Regions from separate parts of the Faecalibacterium sp. Marseille-Q4896 genome, predicted to be linked through region 3. Evidence: predicted binding sites of a transcription regulator. Region 3 holds the regulator's gene; each other region holds the start of a gene.
The links. Region 3 encodes HrcA, which represses chaperone genes, less so after heat shock. Its sites were predicted from a motif close to TGTTAGCACTCNNNNNNNNNGAGTGCTAACA; they were not measured.
Positions count from the first base shown of each region.

Region 1: clpB (ATP-dependent chaperone ClpB) is a predicted target of HrcA. The motif match lies at 6,038-6,068, and genes of this name have one in related genera.
Region 2: J3348_RS03705 (Hsp20/alpha crystallin family protein) is a predicted target of HrcA. The motif match lies at 4,770-4,800, and genes of this name have one in related genera.

Region 1 covers NZ_JAFREG010000006.1:116,163-123,638, reverse strand. Annotated here, with positions in the region: gene J3348_RS10670 (RnfABCDGE type electron transport complex subunit B) at 1-673, shown strand, start outside; gene J3348_RS10665 (MFS transporter) at 806-1,945, shown strand; gene J3348_RS10660 (epoxyqueuosine reductase QueH) at 1,974-2,603, opposite strand; gene J3348_RS10655 (DUF896 domain-containing protein) at 2,735-2,959, shown strand; gene J3348_RS10650 (adenylosuccinate synthase) at 3,170-4,462, shown strand; gene J3348_RS10645 (DegV family protein) at 4,508-5,410, shown strand; gene clpB (ATP-dependent chaperone ClpB) at 6,226-7,476, shown strand, end outside.
Region 2 covers NZ_JAFREG010000001.1:723,469-730,944, forward strand. Annotated here, with positions in the region: gene ade (adenine deaminase) at 11-1,750, opposite strand; gene J3348_RS03695 (alcohol dehydrogenase) at 1,923-2,957, opposite strand; gene J3348_RS03700 (YitT family protein) at 3,065-3,922, opposite strand; gene J3348_RS03705 (Hsp20/alpha crystallin family protein) at 4,172-4,636, opposite strand; gene J3348_RS03710 (ADP-ribosylglycohydrolase family protein) at 4,870-5,673, opposite strand; gene J3348_RS03715 (macro domain-containing protein) at 5,762-6,793, opposite strand; gene J3348_RS03720 (DUF5131 family protein) at 6,905-7,476, shown strand, end outside.
Region 3 covers NZ_JAFREG010000004.1:149,061-156,536, forward strand. Annotated here, with positions in the region: gene J3348_RS08855 (aminoacetone oxidase family FAD-binding enzyme) at 1-562, opposite strand, end outside; gene J3348_RS08860 (stage V sporulation T C-terminal domain-containing protein) at 790-1,332, shown strand; gene hrcA (heat-inducible transcriptional repressor HrcA) at 1,520-2,593, shown strand; gene J3348_RS08870 (nucleotide exchange factor GrpE) at 2,590-3,219, shown strand; gene dnaK (molecular chaperone DnaK) at 3,321-5,150, shown strand; gene dnaJ (molecular chaperone DnaJ) at 5,309-6,487, shown strand; gene J3348_RS08885 (hypothetical protein) at 6,576-6,905, opposite strand; gene J3348_RS08890 (hypothetical protein) at 6,998-7,330, opposite strand.

The DNA.
Region 1 (7,476 bases), on a different contig from region 3:
CGGCCCCAAGGCTGCCGCTGCCATTGCCAAGATCATGGGCGGCACGGCCAGCGCTGTGGAAAAGAAGGCGGTTGTCCAGTGCCAGGGCAATTCCGAGCACTGCAAGCCTGCTTATGATTACAAGGGCATCCAGACCTGTGCAGCCGCTGCTGCACTGTACGGCGGCCCCAAGACCTGCTCCTTTGCCTGCGTTGGTCTGGGCGACTGCACCAAGGTGTGTAAGTTCGATGCCATCCACATTGTGGACGGTGTTGCCAAGGTGGACAAGGACAAGTGCACCGGCTGCGGTGCCTGCGCAAACATCTGCCCCAAGCAGGTCATCATGATCGACGTGGGCGGCCCGCGCAAGCCGGTGGTCATGTGCTCCAACAAGGACAAGGGTCCTGTGGCCATGAAGGCCTGCACCACCTCCTGCATTGCCTGCGGTATGTGCGAGCGCACCTGTAAGTTTGACGCTATCCACGTGGTGGATGGCGTGGCCCGCATCGACTATGACAAGTGCAAGGGCTGCGGCATGTGTGCCCAGAAGTGCCCCAAGCACATCATCCTCTTCCCGCTGAAGGATGACCCCAATCCCCCGAAGCCCGTGGTGAAGCCCGCCGCTCCCGCTACTGCCCCCGCAGCAAAGCCGGAAGCCAAGGCTGAGGCAAAGCCCGAGACCAAGGCAGAGTAAACTGTAAACCAAAGCCCGCCGTGCAGCGATGCCCGGCGGGCTTTTTGCAACTTTTTGTAAGAAAATCCGGTTGCAATGATGCGGAATTATGGTTAAATAGAGGGAGGATATTTTCACAGAAAGAGGACGATTATGGAACAACAGTCTGCACGCCTGCGGAATACAGGCTTTCTTACTTTCTTCTTCAGTGGCATCTGTGCCATCAGTGCGGGCGTGGTGGTCAGCCTGCTGCAGGAGCGCTACGGCTTTGCCTACGGCATGACTGGCACCCTGCTCTCACTTATGAGTGTGGGTAATCTGCTGGCAGGCCTGCTCATTGGTATGCTGTCTAGTGTACTGGGCATGAAGCCCAGTGTGCTGCTGCTCACCATCGGCTATGCGGTGGGCTACGGCATCATGGGCCTGACCGGTGTAGAGATCCTGCTGGCAGTGGCTTTCTTTGTGGTGGGCATTGCCAAGGGCAGTGTTATCAACACCTGCACCATTCTGGTCAGCGATCACTCTGCTGATCGCACCCGCGGCATGAACCTGATGCACAGCTGCTACGCCTGCGGTGCGCTGCTGTGCCCCTTCCTCATTGCGGCAGCGGCGAAGGTGAGCACTGAGCTGGCGGTGTTCCTGCTGGCGGCACTGGGACTTGTACTGTGGCTGGTATATGCCTTTACCCCGCTGGGCGGCGGCAAGACCAAGAATGCCAAGGAAAAGCAGGCCATTGACTGGAGCTTTCTGCGTTCGGCACGATTCTGGATGCTGACCGGCCTTTTGTTCTTCCAGAACGCTGCAGAGCAGAGCGTCAACGGCTGGATGGTCACTTACTTCAAGGGCAGCGGCATCATTGCAGGCACACTGGCGGCTTACACCGTCACGGTCATGTGGGGTGCCACGCTGGTGGCCCGTCTGCTGATCGCATTCGTGTTCCCGTTCAAGAGCCCGCGCAAGGCTATGGTGGGCATGAGCGTGCTGTGTACGATCTTTTATGTGCTGCTGGTCATGGCCCACACGCAGGTCATGGCCATCGTGCTGCTGTTTGCGTTTGCGTTCTCCATGGCGGGCCTGAACCCCACCGCTGTGGCCAGCGCGGGCCGCATGACCAGCGTGACCAGCATGGGCATCATGCTGCCGGCGGCGTCCAGCGGTGCCATCCTCATGCCGTGGATCATCGGCATCGTGGCCGAAAAGGCTGGCCTTGCCGCCGGTATGGCTTCCAACATCGTGCCCTGCGTGGGCCTGATTATTTTCACCCTGCTGGTGGCAAAGCTGCCGGAAGAGTAAGCAAAAAAGCGGCCTGCCCGATAACGGCTTACTTTTCGATCCCTCTTGCCTTCGCGCTGAACTCGCACCCGCAGTAATCCTGCCGGTACAGGCCGTATTCCTCCGAAAGCTGCAGGCTGCGCAGATAGCCGTTGTGCTTTTTGAAGTCCGAAGGCAGATGCTTTACGCCGAACTCGGCTTCCAGCTCCTGCCCGATGGCATTGATGCGCTTGGCATCTTTATGCGGGCTGATGGACAGTGTAGTGGTGAACCAGTCGAAGCCGTTCTCACTGGCGTATTGCGCCGCCCGGCGCATCCGCAGCCGGTAGCAGATCGTGCACCGGCTGCCCCGCTCCGGCTCGTTTTCAAGGCCGGTGACAGCAGAGTAGAACTCCTGCGGGTCGTAGTGGTCCTCCACCACGGTCACGCCCAGAGGATGGGCTGCTGCCACGAACTTCTTCAGCTCTTCGCCGCGGCGGTAGTATTCCTCTGCAGGCCATGTGTTGGGGTTATAGTAAAGCACTGTGATCTCAAAATACTGGCACAGCTGTTCCAGCACTGCGCTGGAGCAGGGGCCGCAGCAGGCGTGGAGCAAAAGGCGCGGCCGGGTGCCGTCCAGCGTTTTGAGCACGGCATCCATCTGCTGTGCAAAATTCAATTGAGTTGCCATTTTTATCATCCTTTGCTATACTGATTGAGAAAATTCCTTAAAAAGCTCGCCCTTTCGGGGGAGCTGGCATTGCACAGCAATGACTGAGAGGGTTTGCTTTCTTATTATAACATATTCCGCTTGAAAATACAGGAGGCACCATGACACAGGAAAAGATCGCCCGCATCAACGAGCTGGCAAAAAAGAGCAAGACCACTGGCCTGACCGAGGCCGAAAAGGCAGAGCAGCAGGCCCTGCGCCGCGAATACATCGACGACATGAAGGCCAGCCTGCGCGCACAGCTGGCCAACACCTCCATTCAGGAGCCGGACGGCACTATCCACAAGGTGATCCGCCGTGCCGACCTTGAGAACCCCCGCAGCTGAACGCACAATTTTGCGCACACTTTTTTGGAGGAAAACGCAGCCAAAAGCTGTGTTTTCCTCTTTTTTTGCACGGCGATCTGTGCTATACTATACTTGCATTGGTATGTGCTTTGTGTATGCCTGCTGATGTGTTTTCCCAAGGTGGCGTATCCCGGGCAAGGTGCACGGAAAAGGCTGTCTTTTGAAAAAATGATAAAGAGGTCATTTATTATGCTTACTGCAATTACGGGTATCAACTGGGGCGATGAAGGCAAGGGCCGCATGGTCGACCTCATCAGCCAGGAGTATGACATCGTTGCACGTTATCAGGGCGGCAACAACGCCGGTCACACGGTTAAGAACGAGCGCGGCAAGTTCGTGCTGAATCTGCTGCCCTCCGGCATCCTGCGTCCGAACGTGGTCTGCGTTATGGGCAACGGCATGGTCATCGACCCGCATCATCTGGACGGCGAGATCAACAAGCTGCGGGAGCAGGGCGTTGAGATCAGCCCGGCAAACCTGAAGATCTCCGACCGTGCAACCATCACCATGCCCTACCATGTGGAGCAGGATGGTCTGGAAGAAGCACGTCTGTCCAAGACCGGCGCACAGTTCGGCTCCACCAAGCGCGGCATTGCCTACGCTTACGGCGACAAGTACATGAAGAAGACCCTGCGCATGGGCGACCTGCTGCATCTGGACGACGCTGTGAAGAAGCGCCTGGTCACCATGGTGGATTCCAAGAATCTGGTCATGGAGGGCAGCTACAACGCAGCTCCCATCAGCGTGGATGAGATGTGGGCATGGCTCGAAAAGTATGCCGCCATCTTCAAGGATTACATCTGCGATGTGGGCCAGTATCTGGCCGATGCAGACGCTGCAGGCAAGAAGGTCCTGTTCGAGGCTCAGCTGGGCGCTCTGCGCGACATCGATTTTGGCATTTACCCCTATACCACCTCTTCCAACGTCATCGGTGCTTACGCTCCCATCGGCGCAGGCATCCCGGGCCACAAGCTGCACAACTCCATCGGCGTGATGAAGGCTTACTCCTCCTGCGTGGGTGACGGCCCCTTCACTGCCGAGCTGGCTATGACCGAAGAGGAAAAGCACGACCTGCGTGAGGCTGGCCACGAGTACGGTGCAGCCACCGGCCGTCCCCGCCGCGTTGGCCCCATCGATCTGGTGGCAAGCCGCTACGGCGTGTTCTGCCAGGGCTGCGATGAAGTTGCTCTGACCCTGCTGGACGTGCTGGACTACATGGAAAAGATCCCCATGGTCACTGCCTACAAGCTGACCGATGGCAGCACCACCACCCGCTTCCCCATGGGCGAAGCTCTGGACACCGCACAGCCCGTGGTGGAGTACCTGCCCGGCTGGCACTGTGATATCACCGCAGCCCGCAAGTGGGAAGACCTGCCCAAGGAAGCACGCGATTACGTGGAATATCTGGAAAAGGCTGTCGGCTGCAAGATCACCTACATCTCTGTGGGTGCCGAGCGTGAGGCTTATATCCACCACGTATGATCCCCTGCAAAGCTCCTGAATGATTCAGAAAAGGAAGCGTCACAGATGTTTGATATCATTACCGACAGCGCATGCGACCTGACGCTGGACACTGCCAAACAGCTCCAAATCGAGGTCGTGCCCTTCTATGTCTCGCTGGACGGCGAGCACTACCGCAAAGAAGGCAAGGAAATCGCCGTGCGGGACTTCTACCAGTTCATGGTGGACAACCCTTCGGCCTACCCCAAAACCAGCCTTGCTTCCATTGAGGACTTTGAGCAGGCATTCCGTGCCCATGCTGCTGCTGGCCGGGATGTGCTGTGTCTGGTGTTCACCAGCAAGATGAGCGGCTGTGTGGGTAGCGCCCGCAATGCCCGGGATCTGGTGCTGGAAGATTTCCCCGATGCCCGCATTGAGGTCATTGACAGCGCGGCGGCTACCGTTACCGAGTCCACCATGGTGGAAAACGCCGTGGCCATGCGGGACGCAGGCTGCACGCTGGACGAGACCGTGACATGGCTGGAAGCAGAGAAAGCTACCAACCAGATCTTCTTCACGGTAGGCAATCTGGACTATCTCATCAAGGGCGGCCGCATTGGCAAGGTAACGGGCCGTGCAGCCAACATGCTGGGCATCAAGCCGATGATCCTGTTCAAGGATGGCGAGATCTTCTCCGGCGGCGTGGCACGCGGCCGACAGAAGAGCTTTGAAAAAGCGCTGGAACAGCTGATGAACTATCTGGATGCCCACGGCGGCACCCCGGACGACTACCGCATCACCGTAGGCTACGGCTACGACGAAGAGGAAGGCAAGCGCCTGTGGATGCAGACCCGCGCGGCCCTGCGTGCAAAGTACCCCGGCGCACAGTGCGAAGTGGGCCTGTTGCAGATCGGCTGCACCATTGCCGTGCACACCGGCCCCTATGCGCTGGGCATGGGCGTGATGCGCCGCTGGAAAAAGCAGGGCTGAGATCACATTATATGAATTTTTGAACTCCAGAAAATCTATGGATTTTTTGGGGTTCTTTTTTTAGAGCAATGCTTCCCATACAGAGCGTATTCGAGTGGAACAGATTTCTTGACTTTTATGCAATTCTTCTCCACCGGATAAGTTCTCTTTTGCGTGCCAAAAGAGAACCAGAAAGGACGGCGGTGCCCGCAGGGCATGAAAGCCCCAGTGGGGCTTTTAAGCCGCAGACCGGTTTGCAAAGCAAATGCCGCGTGTTCAGCGCGGCAAGGTCTCCGCTACTTTCGAGGCGCGGGAGGCGGCGGGTTGCGGCTCCCTGCGTCTGCTTCGTGCCTTGCGCGGCACTCGCATCCTGCAGGCCGCTGCCCCAACAGCTCCTCCCTGTTTCGGCCGCCGGCCGCGGTCGTCGCCGTTGCAAACTAAGGGCTGCTCGCCCTTAATAATCCCAAAGCAGATGGGCTCCATACAAAAAATCCAAGTCGCTGCGCTAGAGGATTTTTTGTGTTGCGCCGATTTTAAGTCGCTTACGCGACGAACGGTATGGCAAGGCTGCGTGTTTTTTCTAGCAAAAACTGTGATTTGCAAACTTTTTATGAACCCTATTGACAAAGTGGGAAAACAGGAGTATAGTTTTAGCAGTCGAACAGATAGAGTGCTAAAACAAGTAAAACCAGTTCGGCAGGAGGTGCTTGAAACCGTGAAACAACTGAAGAATAGCCGCTGCTTCCCGTTCGGCAGCATCTCTGCACCGGGCTTTTAGCAGATGGCTATCGCGTCCGCTAAAATAAACCTTCCGGTATGAATGGAGGCTTGACTTTATGAATACCAATCAATATACACAGAAAACGCTGGAGGCTCTGCAGGCAGCGCAACAGCTGGCTGTGGAGTACCAGCACAATCAATTGGAACCTGAACATCTGCTGCACGCCCTCGCTTCGCAGGAGCAGGGCCTGATCCCGCAGCTGCTGCAGAAGCTGAATGTTGACCCCGGCAGCTTTGCTGCCGCCGTGGCCGAAAAGCTTTCGGCTCTGCCCCGGGTCTCCGGCTCCGGCCGTGACCCCGACAAGGTCTATATCTCGCAGGCTGCCGATAAGGTGCTCAGCGCCGCCGCCCGAGAAGCCAAGGCCATGAAGGACGACTATATCAGCGTGGAGCATGTGTTCCTGGGTCTGCTGGACGAGCAGACCCAGAACACCACCGAGTTGTTCCGTGCGTTCAGCATCACGAAAGATAAGTTCCTGCAGCAGCTCACAGCAGTGCGCGGCAACCAGCGCGTCACCAATGACAACCCGGAGGATACCTACAACGCCCTGCAGAAGTATGGTCAGGATCTGGTAGATCTTGCCCGCAAGCAGAAGCTGGACCCCGTCATCGGCCGTGATCAGGAGATCCGCAACGTGATCCGCATCCTGTCTCGTAAGACCAAGAACAACCCCTGCCTGATCGGTGAGCCCGGCGTTGGCAAGACCGCCATTGCAGAGGGTCTTGCACAGCGTATCGTGCGCGGCGATGTGCCCGAAAACCTGAAGGACCGCATCGTGTTCAGTCTGGACATGGGCGCTCTGGTGGCCGGTGCAAAGTACCGCGGCGAGTTCGAGGAGCGCCTGAAGAGCGTGCTGAACGAGGTGAAGAAGAGCGAGGGCAAGATCATCCTCTTCATCGATGAGCTGCACACCATCGTGGGTGCCGGCAAGACCGATGGTGCCATGGACGCAGGCAACCTGCTCAAGCCCATGCTGGCCCGGGGCGAGCTGCACTGCATCGGTGCCACCACACTGGACGAGTACCGCCAGTATATCGAGAAAGACCCCGCTCTGGAGCGCCGCTTCCAGCCGGTACAGGTGGATGAGCCCACCGTGGAGGACACGATCTCCATTCTGCGCGGCCTGAAGGAACGCTACGAGGTGTTCCACGGCGTGAAGATCAACGACAGCGCCCTGATCGCCGCTGCCACCCTGTCCGACCGCTATATCACGGATCGTTTCCTGCCGGATAAGGCCATCGACCTTGTGGATGAAGCCTGCGCCATGATCAAGACCGAGATGGACAGCATGCCCAGCGAGATGGAC
Region 2 (7,476 bases), on a different contig from region 3:
TTATCGCGTATTAAAAAACAGCCGGAACGACTTTCTGCTGCGCTACATCGATGATGCCGTATGTATTCAGTCTGAGTTTGGGAATGACCGGAAGGCTGACGAAGGCGAGGGTCATAAAAATGCCGATGTCTTCCGCTACACCATGTGCCTTGAGGGCATCGTTCAGCGCCTGCATTTTCGCCGCAACGCTCTCTGCGCTTTCGGTGCTCATCAATCCGGCCACCGGAAGCGCAAGTTCTGCCACAACCTGTCCATCTGCCACAAACGCAAGTCCGCCTTTGTTTTTCCGCACAGTGTTGCCGGCCAGCATCATATCGGCATCGTTGTCCCCTGCCACAATCAGGTTATGGGAATCATGTGCGATGCTCGATGCAACGGCTCCGCATTTCAGGCTGAAGTTTCCTAAAAAGCCAATGCCCACATGGCCGGAGTGATGATGCCGCTCAAAAACAGCCAGTTTTACGATGTTGTGTTCCGGGTCCACACCGGGAGCTTTGCCCGGATGCCGTTGGAACGGGATGATTTTTTCCTCCGTAAGCAGCTCGCCCCGGTTCAGGCAGATGACACGCTCCTGCTCCCCGCTTTCCCGAAGTTCCAGGTCCTGCAGTGCGATCTCATCCAGATCAAAGGAATCCATAACGTGGGAAAATCTCACACGGTCGATGTCAAGCGGTGCGGGTTTCAGCGTTTTTCCGTGCTCGGCCACCAGCGTGCCGTTCTTGTAAACCTGTTCGACCGTAAAGGATTCAAAATCCGATACTACAATGAGGTCGGCAGCATACCCCGGTGCCACGGCACCGTGCTGCTTGAACCCAAAATACTGTGCCGGAACCAGCGTCGCCATTTTGACGGCCACTGCCGGGTCCGCCCCCAACCGGATCGCTTTACGGATGTTGGAATCGATGTGTCCGTTGTCCAGCAGGTCACCGGGGTGCTTATCATCCGTCACCAGCATGCAGCGGCTGCAATAAGGCTCCCGAAACAGCGGCATCAGGGCCTCCATATTTTTGGCAGCCGTTCCTTCCCGGATCATGATATATTGTCCGAGCCGGAATTTTTCCATGGCTTCCTCAATGTTGGAGCACTCGTGATCAGACTGAACGCCTGCCGCAATATAAGCATTCAGGTCCTTATCGCTCAAGAGCGGTGCATGGCCATCCACGATCTTTCCCGCTTCGGTACAGTCGCTGATCTTCTGCAGGATCTTCGGGTCACAGCGCACCGTCCCGTAGGCATTCATCAGCTCCGCAAGCCCCAGCACGCGGGGATCGCCGTAGTAAGGCCGCAGCTGTTCTGCGTTCAGCACCGCGCCGGATTCATCCAGATCCGTGGCCGGCACACAGGAGGGCAGCATGAAATAAACCGAAAGGGTCAGATTTTTTGTCGTTTCCAGCATGAAGTCCAAGCCTTCAAGCCCCGCAACGTTCGAGATCTCGTGTGGGTCTGTGACCACCGCAGTGGTACCGTGGGGCAGCACTGCCTGCTCGAAAGCCGGACCACAGAGCATGGAGCTTTCGATGTGGATATGCCCATCGATCAGGCCCGGGCAGACATATTTGCCGTGCAGATCAACTTCTTTCCGGCCATGATACGTGCCCACGCCCACGATCGAATTTCCGCTGATGGCAATATCAGCGGTGTCGATCTCATCGGTAAACACATTGACAATTCTGGCATTTTTCAAAACCAGATCAGCCAAAGCATCTCCTCTGCCTGCCGAGATCCGGCGTTTCAGCTCATCAGACTGCATAGAAACATCTCCTCTCTCTGAAGTTCGATTTTCTCACCTGTGGATTGGTTCTGCCCTTATTCTACCACGCCTTGCCGCTGCGGAAAAGATGTCGGGAAACAAAAATGGCCCCGGAGGGCTTGTTACAACTCTCCGGGGCCACCTTATGTGCGTTGTGCCTTGGCGCAGACCGTCAGCACTCCACTGCCACCTTGATCACGCCGTCCCGTTTCTTTTCAAACAGCTCGTAGCCCTCTGCGATCCGGCGCAGGGGGTAGGTGTGGGTGATGAGCGGTTCGGTATCGATCTTGCCTTCTGCGATGAGACGCAGCGTTTCTTCACAATCGCAGCCGTCCACGCCGCCGGTCTTGAAGGTAAGGTTTTTGCCGTACATCTCCGGCAGCGGCAGGGTTTGTGCCTTGTCGTACAGCGCCACCACGGTCACGATGGCGTTGGGTCTTGCGCACTCCCACGCCAGCCGGAAGGTGGAGTCTGCCCCTGCCACCTCCAGCACCACATCGGCCCCGCCGTGGTCGCTGTGGGCACGCACAAAGGCGGCGCAGTCCTCCGGCTGCACGGTGAGCACCTGCGGGTAGTGCCGACGGATGAACTGCAGGCGGCTTGCGTCCTTTTCACAAACGATGATGCGCTTGGGGCTGTGCAGCATGACGCACAGCAGCGTGCAGATGCCAGTCGGCCCTGCACCGAGGATCAGCACGGTATCCTCGGGGGTGATCTCCGAGATGCGTGCCGCCCAAAAGCCGGTGGCCAGCACATCGCCCACCAGCAGCGCCTGCCGATCGGTGACGCCGTCCGGGATCTTGTTCAGTCCCTGATCCGCAAAGGGCACCCGGACATACTCGGCCTGCCCGCCGTCGATGCGGCAGCCCAGCGCCCAGCCGCCGTTTTGATCGGTACAGTTGTTCACGAAGCCTTTTTTGCAGAAAAAGCACTCTCCGCAGAAGGTCTCCACGTTCACCGTCACCCGGTCGCCGGGTTTCACATTGGTCACCGCACTGCCCACTTCTTCTACGATGCCCACCATCTCGTGCCCTACCGTGATGCCGGGCACCGCCCGGGGCACGCTGCCGTGCTTGATGTGCAGGTCGCTGGAGCAGATGCTGGCAAGGGTCACTTTTACAATGGCATCCCGCTCGTGCTGCAGCACCGGCTTTGGTTTTTCCATCAGTTCAAATTTGCCCTCGGAAACATAGGTATAGGTCAGCATGCTTTTTACCTCCATGCGCTTTGATATTTCCGGACTTGAGTATACCACGCAGCTATGGCAAAGAGCAAGCCGCAAAAGGCCCGCCCTTTGCGGCAGCTCTCCGCCGATCAGATCTTGGGCTGATACTGCATGCTGGACACATTGTAAATGGTAACAAAAGCCTTGGGGTCTTCCCGGTTGATAAAGTTCATCAGCTTCTGATATTCGCTCTTGTCCACGATGGTAATGATCTCGTTGTGCTTTTCCAGATTGTATGCACCGATGGCCTCGTACATGGTCGCACCGCTGTGCAGGTCATGGAGGATGAACTGACGCAGCGCCTCCTCTTTTTCGGTGATGATGCAGACGCGGCGTTTGATGCTGTTATCAAAGATGAAATGGTCCAGCACGATGCCGTTGAAGTAAGTACCGAGGATACTCAGCACCACGGTCTTTTTATCGTAGACCAGGGCCGCGGAAAGCGCCACACACATTCCCGACAGAGACATGGCTTTTCCCAATTCCATGTGCAGGTACTTGTTCATGATCTTTGCCACGATATCCAGCCCGCCGGAGGATGCATTGCGGTTGAACAAAATACTCAGCCCGATGCTGACCACCAGAATATAGCACAGCACGTCCAGCTCCTGACTGCCGGTCATCGAGCCGAACTCCGGGAACAGCTTTTCAAACAGCCCCAGAAACACCGGCAGCAGCACACTGGTGTATACGGTCTTTGCGCCAAATTCTCTGCCGCAGGTAAAGAACCCGATGATGAGAAGCACGACGTTCAGGATCATCGTAATGACCGACAAGGGCAGCGGCACAAAATTGGACAGCACGATGCCAAGGCCGGAAATGCTGCTGACAGATGTATGGCTCGGCACCAGAAAAAAGAAAACGCCCGCCGCAATGATCGCCACCGCCCCGGTCAGGACTGCCGTCTCCCTCAAGACTGCGCCGGTCTTTCCTTTTACATCACTCATCTTTGTCCCCCTAAAATCAAATTTGTTTCACCGATCTCCTCATCTTTGTCGATGCGGACAAGGAGCTTACCGCCAAAGCGTTTGTATTCCATAGTGAAGTACCTCCATAAATTCCGAGTTGCTGTTCTCAGTATACCATGATTTTCCCTTGCGGAAAAGATAGCGAAACAAAAATGCCCCCGGAGGGCTTGTTACAGCTCTCCGGGGGCATCTTATGTGCGTTGTGCTTTGGCGCACACGACCGGCGTTTTACTCGATTGCAATCAGATTCGGGTTCTCAGGCAAAGCCTTCGTCTGCTGAGGAGCAGGCAGCTCGACGTGCAGGACGCCGTCCTCGAACTTTGCGTGGATGTCTTCCTTCTTCACATCGCCCACGTAGAAACTGCGCGCGCAGGTGCCAGAGAAGGATTCGCGCCGCAGGTAGCGGCCCTTCTTATCCTTTTCGTCGTTGCTGTGGCTGCGCACTGCCTGAATGGTCAGGTAGCCGTCGTTCAGATCCATCTGAACGTCTTCCTTCTTGCAGCCCGGCAGGTCAACAGCTACTTCGTAGCCATTGTCCGTCTGTTTGACATCGGTCTTCATCATGTTTGCACCACGCTTACCAAAGGCGCCACGAGCCTCACGGTTCATAGCACGTTCCAGTACAGCGTCATTCCAGAACGGATCGAAGAAATCATCGAACAGGTTTTCATGGAAAACAGTCGGCATAAGCATAAATCATTCCTCCAATCCCGGCGTTCGGGTCGGGGCAAAAAATCTGAAGCGTCCATTCAGAAGGGCTTTCCGGGGAGCCTAGCGGCTCTCCTTTTGCCCTTCCTCCTGAGCACGCCACTGTTATAGCACCGTTCATTAACAGTGTCAATAGATGAGTGCTAAAATTTATAAAAGAATAATACTTTTATAAAATCCTATACAATCTTTTCAAAATTCAGTCGCATCATCGCATTTTATATCATCTTGGCAATCATGAAGCACAACAGTTCATATGCTTCCCGGATATCCTCCGGCAGACGTTTCAAAGTCTCGTCCCGCAGTTCCTGCGGCATCCCGTAAAAAGCTTCGGCAATGCCGCCGGTGATGCAGGCAAGGGTGTCGCTGTCGCCGCCCAGAGAGACCGCATTGCGAAGTGCATCCTCAAAACTGACGCTTTCCAGAAAAGCAATGATTGCTTCCGGCACAGTTTCCTGACAGGTCTCCACATGATGATAGGTCGGCCGAATTTCATCGCAGGTACGGTTCAGGTCATAACCGAAGGTCTGCTCCACATACCGCTTGATCTCCGGCTTGCTGTGGCCGGTACGAGCCAGAAAAATTGCTGCCGCCGTGGCCTGTGCGCCCTTGATGCCCTCCGGGTGGTTGTGGGTGACTTCGGCGGTCACTTTTGCCATTTCCAATGTTTTGTCCAGCGTATCGAACAGCCAGCCCGCTGCTGACACCCGCATAGCCGAGCCGTTACCGAAACTGCCATAGGGATTCGGATTTTCTGTGTGCAGCCACCGGCGGAACATCCCGCCGTAACCGGCATGAGGGTATGTTTCTCCCCAAATGCGCATCTCGCTCTTTGTTTCTTCAAATGTTCTCTCCGGGATGCCTTTACCCACAATCAATCCCCGTGCCACCGCAACGGTCATGACCGTATCATCGGTGAAGTGCGATTTCTCGCTCAGCAGCGGAAAATCCTTGTGCTTGTAATTGTTGTGGTCAAATTCATAGGGACTGCCCACGATGTCACCCAAGATTGCTCCTAACATGGCTGTTTCCTCCCTTACCTATGATCGCTTTCGTTGGCAAAAGGATACCACAAACCGGAGGGCAAAAGGTCAACGGGCAGGCGACAAATTACGCACCCAGCTGTTCCTGATCGTATTCAAACAGCAGCGTATTGACCTGATTGATGTTATAGATTTTGTGTTCCAGGCAATACCGCACGATCCAGTCCCGCTTGGAGCCATCCGAAAAGGCATAGCCCGCACTCTTGAGCAGGTCGATGGTTTCATCTTCGGACAGGTGCAGGCCCACCGCAAAGGCCAGCACCGTTTTCTTTTTGGGGTTGTAGTCGCGATTGCACTGAATTTTGGAGAAATGCTGCCGGGAGATGTTGGACTGCTTGTACACGGTGGAGTCTTTCAGCCCCCGCTCGTCAATGAGCCGCAGTAGCCGGGTGGTGAAGCTCTCGCCAAGGTTGTCCATCAGGCTTTCCAGACTGCGGGCTGTCCTGGGTGCCGCGGCGGATGCCGGAACTGCACCTAGCATCGGCACGGCGGCATCTTCTTCCAGAAGCCTCCGCCGCTCTGACAATTCCCTGCGCCGACGGCCAAATCCGTAGCTTTCATCGTTCTGTGCTACATAGTGGTCGTCAATGTACTCCTCCACCGAGGCGAACAGCTTCCAGCTCACGGCCAGCGAGTCCCGGTCGTAAAGCACCAAATACACGGTCAGGTCGTGCTCCATGACGTACTGTGTGATGGTGTCCACCGCAATGCGGAAGGCCTGTTCTTTGGGGTAGCCATAGTTTCCGCTGGACAGCAGCGGAAAGGCCACGCTCTCGCAGTGGTACTCTGCGGCTAATTCCAATGCGGAGTGGTATGCACCGGCTAATTGTTCAGCTTCGCCGAACCCGCCGCCGTGCCACGCAGGGCAGACTGCATGGAAAATATACGTTGCAGGCAGCCCGAACGCCGGAGTACACACGGCTCTGCCCAAATCGCAACGGCCGATGGCTTCACAGGAAGCGGTCAGCTCCTGCTCCCCTGCCGCCTGATAGATGGCACGGCTGGTGCCGCTGCCCTGCAAAAGGTTCCGGTTCGCCGGGTTGACGATGGCATCCGCTGCCACCTTGGTGATGTCGTTGCGGATCATCAGAAACGGCATGGTGGTTCCTCCCTCACATGGTTTTCTTCATCCTATCACATCCGATGGGGCGGCGCAAGGGGTGCTCTTGTTTCCTGTCCGCGCAGCTATTATAATAGGTACAGAAAGAAGGTGAGCTTCCTGCACGACATCTGGAATCCATGGCACGGCTGCGTCAAGTGCAGCGAGGGCTGCCAGAACTGCTATATGTACTTTCTCGACCGGATGAGGGACCAGAACGGAGCCGAGATCTACAAAACGAAAAGCGGCTTTTCCTATCCGCTCCAGAAAGACCGCACCGGACACTACAAAATCCAGAGTGGTGAGCAGATCCGGGTCTGCATGACCTCGGATTTCTTCTTGGAAGAAGCCGACCCGTGGCGGGTTGAGGCGTGGGACATCATGCGCCAGCGCAGCGATGTGGTGTTTTTTCTGCTCACCAAACGGCCGCAGCGGGTACGGGAGTGCCTGCCGCCGGACTGGGGCAGCGGTTGGGACAACATCTTTTTCAACGTCACCTGTGAAAATCAGCGCCGCGCCGATGAGCGCATTCCCATCCTGTTTGACCTGCCCTTCAAGCACAAGGGCATTATGTGCGCGCCCTTCATCGGACCAGTAAGCATCCGGCAGTACCTTACCGCCGGGCAGATCGAGCAGGTCATCTGCGGCGGCGAAAACTACGATGGTGCCCGCCCCTGCAATTT
Region 3 (7,476 bases):
CGCCGCACTGGGCGGCGAACCGGGTGCCAAAGCCGTCGGTGCCGAACTGCGGCCCTGCCTCACCGCCCATGGCGCAGATGACGGCATCGGCGCGCAGCGTTTCGGCAGAGCCGCCTGCCGTCTCGAACTGCACGGCGTAGCCGCTGCGGCTCTGGTTCAGGGTGCGCACGGTGCAGCCGGTGCGCAGCTGCACATGGTGCTGCGCAAGGTGATGCTCCAGCAGGGCCAGCACGTCCGCCGCCTGATTGGAGTACGGATACACCCGGCCCGCCTCGTCGGTGCGGGTATAAAGCCCCAGCGCATGGAACCAGCGCAGCGGGTCGGCGGTATTTACGGCATCCAGCAGCGGACGAAGTGCTGCCGGGTCGGCAGTGAAATACAGCTCCGGTGCAATGCCGGTGTTATCCAGATTGCAACGGCCATTGCCGGTGGCAAGCAGCTTTTTGCCCGGCTTCGGGTTGCGCTCCAGCACAATGACCTGTGCAGCGGGGGCACTTTGTGCCGCCGCCAGCGCGGCTGCAAGACCGGCGGCACCGCCGCCCAGAATGAGGATGTTCGGCATCCGGACACCTGCCTTTCTCAGTAGAATTTTAGGAGCTGTCTTCATAAGCGGGGTGCTGTGCTTATGAAAACGGCTTTTTGTATCATTGTAGCAGAACCCTGCCGGAAACGCAACGAAGAGGCAGCTTTCCGTGCAGGTCTTTTTGCGCGGGGGCGGCAGGTATAAATGGCCCGGCCTGACAGATACTAGTGCTGCAGGCATTTTTAAGGAAACGGAGGAGCAAAAACATGAAAGCAACAGGAATCGTGCGCCGCATCGACGAGCTGGGCCGGGTGGTGATCCCCAAGGAGATCCGCCGCACCCAGCGCATCCGCCGCGGCGACCCGCTGGAGATCTTCACCACGGGCGACGGCGAGGTGATCTTTAAAAAGTATTCGCCCATTGGCGAGATGAACGCAGTAGCGGCCCAGTATACCGAGGTGCTCAGCAAAAGCTTTGCGCTGACCACACTGGTGGCCGACCGCGACCGTATCCTTACGGTGAGCGGCTCCGGCCGGCGGGAGCTGGCCGACCGCAGCATCAGCCAGCCGCTGGAAAAGCTGATGGATGGCCGCAGGTTGTACCAGAGCGAGGGCATTGCCGAAAAGTGCATCCTGCCCTGCGAAGGCTCGCCCCGGGTGGTGTTGTGCGCCGCACCCATCATTGCGGCGGGCGATGTGACCGGCGTGGTGGCCCTGCTGACCGAAGACCGCACGGCCACGCCGGATGCTGCCCAGCTCAAGGCCGTGAATGTGGCAGCGGCATTTCTGGCAAGGCAGATGGAAGAGTAAAGAACATGCCGGAGCGCTTTCCTTATAATAAGGAGGGCGCTTTCTTCGTTTATGACAGAATTATGAATCTTTTAAAACATTTTTCCAAGGGGCTTGACAGCACCGGAAAATTGGCTATAATGGTCTTAGCACTCAGGAACAAGGAGTGCTAAACAAACAAAGCGAACGCAAAAAGGAGGCAGGCGCTATGACGATGGATGCACGCAAGCAGCGAGTCTTGCAGGCGATCGTGGCGCTGTATGGTCTCGAAGGCGAGCCCGTTGGCAGCAGCGTGCTGGCAAACTACTTTGACATGGCAGTTTCCAGCGCAACGCTTCGCAATGAGATGGCGGCGCTGACAAAGCTGGGTCTGCTGGAGCAGCCCCACACCAGCGCGGGCCGTGTGCCCAGTGCCAAGGGCTACCGTTACTACCTTGATAATCTGCTGACCGACGATCAGCCGCTGGATCGTGTGAGCCGCGCCCGGGTGGATGCGGTGTTCGCAAGCCTTGACCACGAGCCGGAAAAGCTGGCCGCAGGTGCCGCCAAGGCGCTGGCCGCCATCAGCGGCTGCACCGCCGCCATCAGCACCCCATGTGCCGAGGATCTGTGCATCGCCCACTATGAAGTGGTTCAGGTGGGCCGCAGCGCAGCGGCTGTGCTGGCCGTTACCACGGCCGGTTACGTTCGTACCCGTGTGGCACGGGTACGCACCGGCCTTTCCCGCGAGAATGCGGCAGCACTTGCCGCACTGCTCAACCGCAACCTTACCTTTGTAGCGCCGGTGGATCTTTCCACCCGGCTGCTGGCAGAGCTGTGCAGCCAGATCGACCCGGAGCTGGTGCCCGTTATCAGTGCAGCGGCTGCCATCCTGCAGGATTCCGTCAAGCCCCACGTATTTCTGGGCGGCGAGCAGTATCTGCTGGACTGGCCTCAGCTGGACGGCAAGGTGGGCGACATCCTCACACTGCTGAACGACGAGGAGCAGGCCGCTGGCCTGATCGCACCTCCGGCAGAACGCAGTGAGAGCGTGCTGCTGGGCGAGGATCTGGAACCGCAGATCCCGGGCCTGTGCATCGTGAGCGACCGGTATCTGGTGGGCGGAGGCCTGTGGGGCTCCATTGCATTGATCGGCCCCACCCGGATGCCCTTCCAGAAACTGATGCCGCTGCTGCATTACTTTGCAGATCAGCTGGGCGAGGGCATGAGCGGCAAACGAAAAGACACCCCGCAGGCTGCCGCACCCCGGCGGACTGTGATCTATAAGGAGGATCTGGAATGAGCGAAGAAGCAAAAAAGACGGCTCCGGCTCAGGAAGCTGAGCAGCCCGAAACGGCTCCCGAGGAAAAGGCCCAGCAGGCAGCACCCGAACAGGAACCTGCTGCCGAAGCTGCCGACCCGAAGGATGACAAGAAGAAGGATGGCGGCTGGTTCAACAAGAAGGCCCGTGAGCTGGAAGCCGTAAAGGCAAAGCTGGATGCTGCCGAAGCCAACGCTGCACAGGCCAAAGACCAGCTGCTGCGCATGGCAGCGGAGTACGAGAACTACCGCAAGCGCTCCACCCGCGAAGCCGACCAGAAGTTCAACGATGGCATTTCCTTTGCGGTGAACCAGATCATTCCCATTCTGGATACGCTGGAGATGGCGGCCAACGCCCCCACCACCGACGAGAACTACAAAAAGGGCGTGACCATGACGCTGGACAAGGCCGCCAAGGCGCTGGATGCCCTCCATGTGGAGGAGATCGAGGCGCTGGGCAAGCCCTTTGACCCCAACTTCATGAACGCGGTGCAGCAGATCCCCGCCCCGGACGGACAGGAGAGCGGCACCGTCATCACGGTCTACCAGAAGGGCTACAAGCTGGGCGATAAGATCGTCCGCCATGCGACCGTTGTAGTGGCCGAATAACAAAGCAGAAACCCGAAAGGGTTTTGAATATAACATCCGCTTACAAACATTTGAGCATCACATAAACAATAAGATTTGTTCTTTCGAGAGGAGTTTTCATTATGAGTAAGATCATTGGTATCGACCTTGGTACTACCAACAGCTGCGTGGCTGTCATGGAGGGCGGCGAGCCCGTTGTTATCGCAAACTCTGAGGGTGCACGCACCACCCCGTCTGTGGTCGGCTTCACCAAGACCGGCGACCGTCTGGTGGGTCAGGTCGCAAAGCGTCAGGCCATCACCAACCCCGAGAACACCGTCGCTTCCATCAAGCGCTTCATGGGCACCGACCACAAGGTGACCCTGAACGGCAAGGAGTACACTCCCCAGCAGGTCAGCGCTATGATCCTGCAGAAGCTGAAGGCTGATGCCGAGGCTTATCTGGGCGAGCCTGTTACCGAGGCTGTTATTACCGTTCCTGCATACTTCAACGACAGCCAGCGTCAGGCTACCAAGGACGCAGGTACCATTGCAGGCCTGAACGTCAAGCGTATCATCAACGAGCCTACTGCCGCTTCTCTGGCATACGGCATCGATAAGGAAGAAGACCAGAAGATCATGGTCTACGATCTGGGCGGCGGCACCTTCGATGTGTCCATCATCGAGATGGGCGACGGCGTTACCGAGGTTCTGGCCACCAACGGTGATACCCATCTGGGCGGCGATGACTTCGATGAGCGCATCATCAACTGGATGGCAGATGCCTTCCAGACCGAGAACGGCATCGACCTGCGCAAGGACAAGATGGCTGCGCAGCGTTTGAAGGAAGCTGCCGAGAAGGCAAAGATCGAGCTGTCCAGCGCAATGAGCAGCCAGATCAACCTGCCCTTCATCACTGCCGATGCTACCGGCCCCAAGCACTTGGATATGACCCTGACCCGCGCAAAGTTCAACGAGCTGACCGCTGATCTGGTCGATCGCACCATGGGCCCCGTCCGCAAGGCTCTGCAGGATGCAGGCCTGCGTCCCTCTGACCTGAAGAAGGTCCTGATGGTCGGTGGTTCCACCCGTATCCCCGCTGTCTACGATGCAGTCAAGAAGGAACTGAACTGCGAGCCCTTCAAGGGCATCAACCCCGATGAGTGCGTGGCTGTGGGCGCTGCCATTCAGGGCGGCGTGCTGCAGGGCGATGTGAAGGGTCTGCTGCTGCTGGATGTCACCCCGCTGAGCCTGGGCATTGAAACTCTGGGCGGCGTGTGCACCAAGATCATCGACCGCAATACCACCATCCCCACCCACAAGAGTCAGGTGTTCTCCACCGCTGCAGACAACCAGCCCTCTGTTGAGGTCAACGTTCTGCAGGGCGAGCGTGAGTTCGCACGCGACAACAAGAGCCTGGGTGTCTTCCATCTGGACGGCATCGCTCCGGCTCCCCGTGGTGTGCCTCAGATCGAAGTTACCTTCGATATCGATGCAAACGGCATCGTGAAGGTCAGCGCAAAGGATCTGGGCACCGGCAAGGAGCAGAACATCACCATTACCGCTTCCACCAACATGTCCAAGGAGGACATCGACAAGGCTGTGAAGGAAGCTGAGCAGTTTGCTGCCGACGATAAGAAGAAGCGTGAAGAGGTCGATATCCGCAACGGTGCCGACCAGATGGTGTTCCAGACCGAGAAGATGCTGAAGGAGAACGGCGACAAGCTGCCCGCCGACGTCAAGACCGAGGCTGAGAGCAAGCTGGCCGACCTGAAGACCGCTGTTCAGTCCGGCAACGTGGACGACATCAAGGCAAAGCAGGAAGCCCTGAGCCAGGTGTTCGAGAAGATGTATCAGGCAGCCGCTGCCGCACAGCAGGCCGCCGGTGCACAGCCCGGCCCCGACGCAGGTGCAAACAACCAGCAGAAGCCGGGTGATGACGGCGTTGTGGATGCCGACTTCAAGGAAGTCTGATAAAAAACACAGCAGTGTGTGCCCGGCCAAACCGGCGGACGCACGCGTGGAATAGCAAAAGCCGCTCCGGTTTTGCCGGAGCGGCTCTTGCTGGTTATAGAGCGAGGAACCAACCGGGGCGTTTCCCGGATCAAACGTTCCCGGAGAGGTGAGTGGATATGGCACAGGAAAAGCGTGATTACTACGAAGTGCTGGGGGTATCCAAGACTGCGACCGATGCCGAGATCAAAAAGGCATACCGCAAGCTTGCAATGAAATACCACCCGGACTATAACCCCGGCGATAAGGATGCCGAGGAAAAGTTCAAGGAAGTAAACGAAGCAAACGAGGTGCTTTCGGACCCGAAGAAGCGCCAGCTGTACGACCAGTACGGCTTTGCAGGTGTTGACCCTGCCTATGCAGCACAGAACGGCGGCGGCCCCGGTGCGGGCGGCTTTGGCGGTTTTGGCGGCGACGGCGTGGATCTGGGCGACATTTTCGGCGATATCTTTGGCGGCGGCTTCGGCGGCTTTGGCGGTTCGTCCCGTCAGGCGAACCCCAACGCACCGCGCAAGGGTCAGGATATCCGCGTGCGCATCACCCTGAGCTTTGACGAGGCCGTGCACGGCTGCAAGAAGAACATCACCATCACCCGCCAGCAGGAGTGCACCGAGTGCCACGGCAGCGGCTGTGCCGCCGGTTCCAGCCCCGAGACCTGCCCGGACTGCGGCGGCCGCGGCTTCGTGATCCGTCAGCAGCGCACCCCCTTTGGTGTGATGCAGACCCAGCAGCCCTGCTCCCGCTGTGGCGGCAAGGGCAAGCTGGTCAAGAATCCCTGCAAGGTCTGCCATGGCAGCGGCAAGGTGGCTGCTAAAAAGACACTGGAGGTGTCCATCCCCATGGGCATCGACGACGACCAGAGCTTTGCACTGCGCGGCATGGGCGATGCCGGTGCAAACGGCGGTCCTGCCGGTGATGTGATCGTCATGGTCACGGTGCGCCCCAGCGAGGTGTTCCAGCGCGACGGCTACGATGTGTGGGTCACTGTGCCCATCACCTTCAGTCAGGCTGTGCTGGGCGACACCGTGCAGGTGCCCTCCATTGACGGCAAGGTGGAGTACACCGTGCCCGAGGGCACCCAGAGCGGTACCACCTTCCGCCTGCGCGGCAAGGGCATCCAGTACCTGAATGGCCGCGGCCGCGGTGATATGTACGTCAAGTGCGAGGTGGAGATCCCCAAGAAGCTGAACAAGACCCAGCGGGAGGCCCTGAAGAAGTTCGAGGGCACCCTGAAAGAAGAAAACTACGAAAAGCGCAAGGGCTTCTTCAAAAAGCTGAAGGACATGTTCAACAACTGAGACTGAAAACCGCATAACATAAAAAGCGGCGGCACTTCCCAAACGGGAGGTGCCGCCGCTTTTGCTTTTTCAGAACAGAGACCGGGACTTAGTTGCCGAAGATCAACAGGGCGTTGGGCACAAGGCCGATGATGGTTGCGCAGGAACCAATGAACCAGAAGCTGCAGCCGATGTCATGGATGGTGTTCGTGGGGCTTTTTTCAGCATGGGCAACCAGAGCGTTCATGCCGTTTTCCACCCAGTTGGAGTTGATATTTGCCTTGCGGTAATCGTGGATGGCAGAAACAGCCTTGTACCAGCCGTACAGCGGGAACCATGCCATGGCGGCTTCCACAACACCTACGCCGCCCTCGGTGTAGGTCATTTCTTCGCAGGACAAAACATTGTATGCAGCAGGATAAGTAATGGCGTTCGTCATAAAGCAAAACTCCTTTTTTAGGTTTGATAAAAAAGCGGCGGCTCTTCCGTTGAAGAGCCGCCGCAAAAAGCCCTTTGGTGTACTCCTGAAAATTAGAAGTAGATGATGCCCAGAGACATAACGGCAGAAAGGCCAAAGCTGCTGATGGTCGATGCAGCATTCCAGAAGATCATGCCGGCATGGTAGAAGGTGTTGGTCACATTGCCCTTGCAGTCGGCTTTGATATCGCTCCAGACGTTGGATACCCAGTTGTCGTGATCCTTCTTGCGTGCTTCACGGCAGGTGTTGATGCCGATAACCGTAGCGTAGCCGGGCCACAGCCATGCAGCGACAGCCTGACCGACGGTAGCACCGCCTTCGGTGTAGGTCATTTCTTCGCAGGACAGAACGTTGTAGGAAGCAGGCATCATGATTTTGTTTTCCATAATAACACTCCTTTGAATCAAAGCTATCCAGACAGTGCAAGATCGCACTGTTTAAAACCCAAAAATAAACCGGGATATGCGCTTGGAGATCGTTCTCATAAAGCAGGGCGCGCCGCCGCATGACGCGAGTAGTTGCTTGCAGGAAA